2 regions of the Glutamicibacter sp. genome follow, and region 2 is predicted to be linked to the other one. Evidence: riboswitches for the same ligand, from Rfam matches in the RefSeq annotation. Region 2 holds a riboswitch; the other holds the start of a gene.
What was found. A riboswitch is a leader RNA that binds a small molecule or an ion and turns the genes downstream of it on or off. The one in region 2 is predicted to bind S-adenosylmethionine.
Positions count from the first base shown of each region.

Region 1 (2,199 bases), on a different contig from region 2:
CGTCTCGTCCACAGTTTTGTGGATAACGCTGTGGATACTGATGAATTCATAAAACCCTAAGTCACCGTGGATTAAATTCGCCAACAGGGCCCGGATCTTCTAGTAGTCCACAATCAGCCAGGATTTCTCCATTCGGGGCGGTGGATAACTTAATGTGTGCAACGACTCGACGTGCGAACCTGGATCAGCGACTGGGTTGCCGGCGCACTCTCGCCAACTCACTTCCGCGGCCCGCCGTAGCGAACGCGCCATAATGCGTCCGGTACCCTCGTGATGCGCGACTTGGACATGGCGCGGAAACCCCATCCGAGGTTTGCCGGCAATTCGCTGCCGCTCCGGTCCAGCGTGCAGCGAGGTTCAACGAGCTTTCAGCGTGGCCTTGTTCCGCGGCCCAGGCGGGTGGCGAACAAGGAGGGTTCAAGGTGGTTTCTAGCGCCAGATACTTTGATGAGCAGGACATCTCCGAATGCCTGGGGCGGCTGGCACAAGAGGCAGGCTCGGAGATCGCCAGCCATCTCCCCAAGCCTTCAGGGTGGCGTGAGAAATCCGGCATTGCCGGCGGACGTGGCTGCAAGGAATGGCTCAACCCGCCGACCTGAAATTCAAAAAGGAATCGGCCAGATCAATGTTTTGATCTGGCCGAAGCCTTGCAAGTTGCGAAGCGCTTATACGAGCTCAGGAACCGGCAGCGAATGGAACCGCGAATCATGGAAGATCTGTGGCGAGTGCTCCGAGGTGCGGTGCCCATGGACTTCCATCAGGACTACCCAGTGATCCCCCGCTTCGACCTCGTTGTAAATAGAAGTCTCCAGCCACAGCGTGGAGTCGTTGACGAAGAGCGCGCCCTGATCCGAGGAATAGGTATCGATTCCGCGGAACCGGTCGCCATTCTTCGATGCAATCTGAGCGCAGACACCTTCATTGCGTTCACTCAGCACTGAGACGCCGATGCGGCCGGCATCGCGCAGCTTTGGCCAAGTGTTCGAGGACTTCTGCACTGCGAACATCACCAGTGCAGGTTCGAGGGAAACACCCACGGTAAACGATGAAGCGACAATGCCGGTCTTCTCGCCATCCAGTTCTGCACAGAGGGCGGCTACGCCTGATGGATGCTGAGCGAAAACCTTGCGCAGGGTCAACGGGTCAAGTTCAAGATTCAATGACATGGCTCGATTCCTTTGGGTCTTGCCCACCGCGCAGTAGCCAGCAAGCATTGGCTTCTCGTTACTCGAAGCCGCTTGGGCTGAAGTTCCGCGCCGTGTGCGGTACTTGTTCCAGCACATTTTGTGTGGAACCGAATCCTCACCTGGAGCACCCCACTACCGTTGAGAGGGTTGCCGATCAGCAAGCCAGGGCTTATAGCTGATGCTCTTGATTCTGTTTAAAACGATATGGCTCATGGCGAACAGCCGTCAAACATTTCACTTCGCAAATCGCAATATTCGACGAAATATTCGATCCAATGCCCCGCACTGGACCCTTGGGCAGTCTTTTATTCGCAACATGCCGCGCTTATTGGGCCCATTGGCTTAATGGATCGCAGCAGGCTTCTGCCGATCTTGATTCGGCAGAATACCAACGCCTCCCCCAAGCTCAGAGTCCTGCCGCGAATTCCCTACCGCCCACCGTAATGAAACTTGGTTTCTCGGCATGACGCTGAGGTTCATGTCACTATTGTTCATGGAGTGCGTTGAGTCACACTCTCGCTTATTGTTCTCCGTAACCATCGATGACGATTGAGGAATAGCCACACCATGGTAGAGATTCAGGCCAACCATTCAGAATTGACCCCACTGCGTTTCTTGGAACGCACAGCCGAGGCCTATCCGAAGAAGACCGCCGTAATCCATGGAACTCGCAGCTTCTCCTATGAAGAATTTGAAGCACGGGTGCACCGCTTTGCCCAGGCGCTGAAATCACGCATTGAGCCAGGCGACCGCGTAGCCGTGCTGGCACCGAATACTCCCGAGATGCTCATGGCGCATTATGCCGTGCCGTTAGCTGGCGGAGTACTCATTGCCCTGAACACCCGCCTCTCGGCCCACGAGCTGCAGTACATCGTTGATCATTCTGCCGCCAAGCTGATGCTTGCCGACACCGAACTGCTGGAGAACACCAAGACTCTGCGCCAGGAGAACCCAACACTGGAAGCGCTCATCGAGATCACCGATGACCAGTTCGACGGAGAGCGTCCCGAGG
Region 1 covers NZ_JBOGEG010000018.1:3,434-5,632, reverse strand. The annotation lists gene ACRDT3_RS11590 (hypothetical protein) at 423-599, shown strand; gene ACRDT3_RS11585 (flavin reductase family protein) at 666-1,166, opposite strand; SAM riboswitch class IV at 1,261-1,377, opposite strand; gene ACRDT3_RS11580 (AMP-binding protein) at 1,755-2,199, shown strand, end outside.
Region 1: linked by a shared signal. The riboswitch ahead of ACRDT3_RS11585 (flavin reductase family protein) and the one ahead of ACRDT3_RS11020 (hypothetical protein) in region 2 are both predicted to bind S-adenosylmethionine.

Region 2 (2,199 bases):
ACCAATGGTAAACACACGGCGCCCCTACCGCGGACCCACCACGGTCACTAGACTCTGTCCATGGACAGCACCAAGGACAAGCTCTGCGGGTACCTGAACGACGCACGCGAGAATGCGATCTTCAAGGCAGAAGGCCTCGCCGAGCACCTGGCCCGCACCCCGCTCACCCCTACTGGCACCCATATTCTGGGTGTACTGCACCATCTGGCGATCAATGAATACGAATATTTCGGCACCTGCCTCAAGCGCAAGGCCGATGACCGCTACGTTCGCGAGTTCATAGCACCGCATGATCCCGACGCGGATTTCCTTCCGCCAGCAGACATGCGTGCCCAACAGCTGATCGGCCTCTATCGGAAAGCCATCGCCTTCGCGGATGCGGCCATCAGCACCCTGCCCCTGGACTGCCCCGTGGAGGTGCCGTGGTGGGGGCCAGCCGGGAATACCACCTTGGATCACCTGCTCATCCATGCGCTCGCCGAGACCTCCAGGCATGCAGGGCATTTGGATATTATTCGCGAGCAGCTCGATGGCCGCGCTGGCTGGACCGCGCAACTGGATTTGCTGCCCGACTACACCGCTGGGCAATGGGCCGAACAACGCGAGAAGCTGCAGCAACTGGCCAATGCCTTTGCCCCGGGCAGCTGACCCGCAGTCATATTACGCATTGGGACTTCACCGGGCCCGACCGGCGGCGGTACCATCGGAAATGTTGCTTCACGAGACGCGGCGCCAAGCTCCGACTGGCCGCGCACCAACCCCAAGTTCATGGGTGGTTCGGATGAGGAAGCGGTCCGCGCATCAACAGGTGCACGGGCAAGAGCTCGCAAGAGAGTTGACCTCCCATGGCATATCCGATTCTGCCCGTCATCGACCGCCAGACCGGCCAGGTGCAGTTCAAGGCCGAAGGCCGCTGGCGCACCCGCTACGTTGCAGATCCACTCAGGCTTGAACGGCTCATTGCTCGTTGTGCCCGCCGTCCGACCTTCGATCCGGCCACTTCTGAATTGCTGCTGGTGGTGCCGGTAGCCGGAGATCCTGCGGGCAAGCGATTTGCTTTTAGTCTTGCCAAATTCCCAAGTGCAGGAGCCCTGACTAAACTGGGTAGTTGATCCGATCCACGGGTTTCATTGGGAAACTCCACGTTCCAGGAGAGTCATCTTCGCGATGTCACAGCACTCAGCAACCGAACCTACCAAAGCGCAGATCCAGCGATGGCGCAAGTATCTCGCTGATGAAGTCGCCGAAGGCTCCATCTACCGGGCCCTGGCGGAAAAGAAAAGCGGGCAGGAACGGCAAATCCTGCTGGGCCTGGCAGAGGCGGAAGCGCGCCACGAATCCCACTGGCGCGTCCTGCTCGGCGAACATGTCAAGGAAGTCCGCCCGTCGCTGCGGCGCACGATGCTGCGTTTCCTGGCATTGCATTTCGGTTCGGTCTTCGTCCTGGCTATGACCCAGCGCTCCGAGAGCAGTTCGCCCTACCGCGACGACAAGGACGCCACCGCGCAGATGGCGGCCGACGAACAGGTCCACGAAGAAGTCGTGCGCGCACTAGCTACAGCAGGCCGGGCGCGCCTTTCGGGCAACTTCCGTGCTGCGGTCTTCGGCGCCAACGACGGGCTGGTTTCCAATCTGGCGCTGATCATGGGTATCGGCGCGACCGGTGTTTCAGCGACTTTCGTGCTGTTCTCCGGTGTTGCCGGATTGCTGGCCGGTGCACTGTCAATGGCAGCTGGCGAATATGTTTCGGTGCGTTCCCAGCGCGAGCTGCTGACCGCTTCACGTCCAACCCAGGTCACGCTGACCGCGGCCCCGAACCTTGATCTGGACGCCAACGAGCTGCTGCTGATCTATAAGGCCCGCGGCATGAGCGATGAAGATGCCGAGCACCGGGCCGCAGAACGCATGGGCCTGTTCACCTGCGATTGCAACCCCGACTTCTCGTTGAACCCCGAAGGCCGCGGCGAAGAACTTGAGAAGGAGCACCAGGAACTGGGGTCGGCCACCGGCGCGGCGGCCACCTCGTTCATCCTCTTCGCTTCCGGCGCTGTGGTGCCGATCCTGCCATATGTCCTTGGCCTGTCCGGCATGACCGCGATCATCGTCTCGGTAGTCCTGGTGGGCTTGGCCCTGATGATCACCGGCGGGATCGTGGGCCTGCTCTCCGGGGCCTCCCCACTCAAACGCGGCCTGCGCCAG
Region 2 covers NZ_JBOGEG010000016.1:54,876-57,074, forward strand. The annotation lists gene ACRDT3_RS11015 (DinB family protein) at 61-648, shown strand; SAM riboswitch class IV at 716-829, shown strand; gene ACRDT3_RS11020 (hypothetical protein) at 846-1,112, shown strand; gene ACRDT3_RS11025 (VIT1/CCC1 transporter family protein) at 1,168-2,199, shown strand, end outside.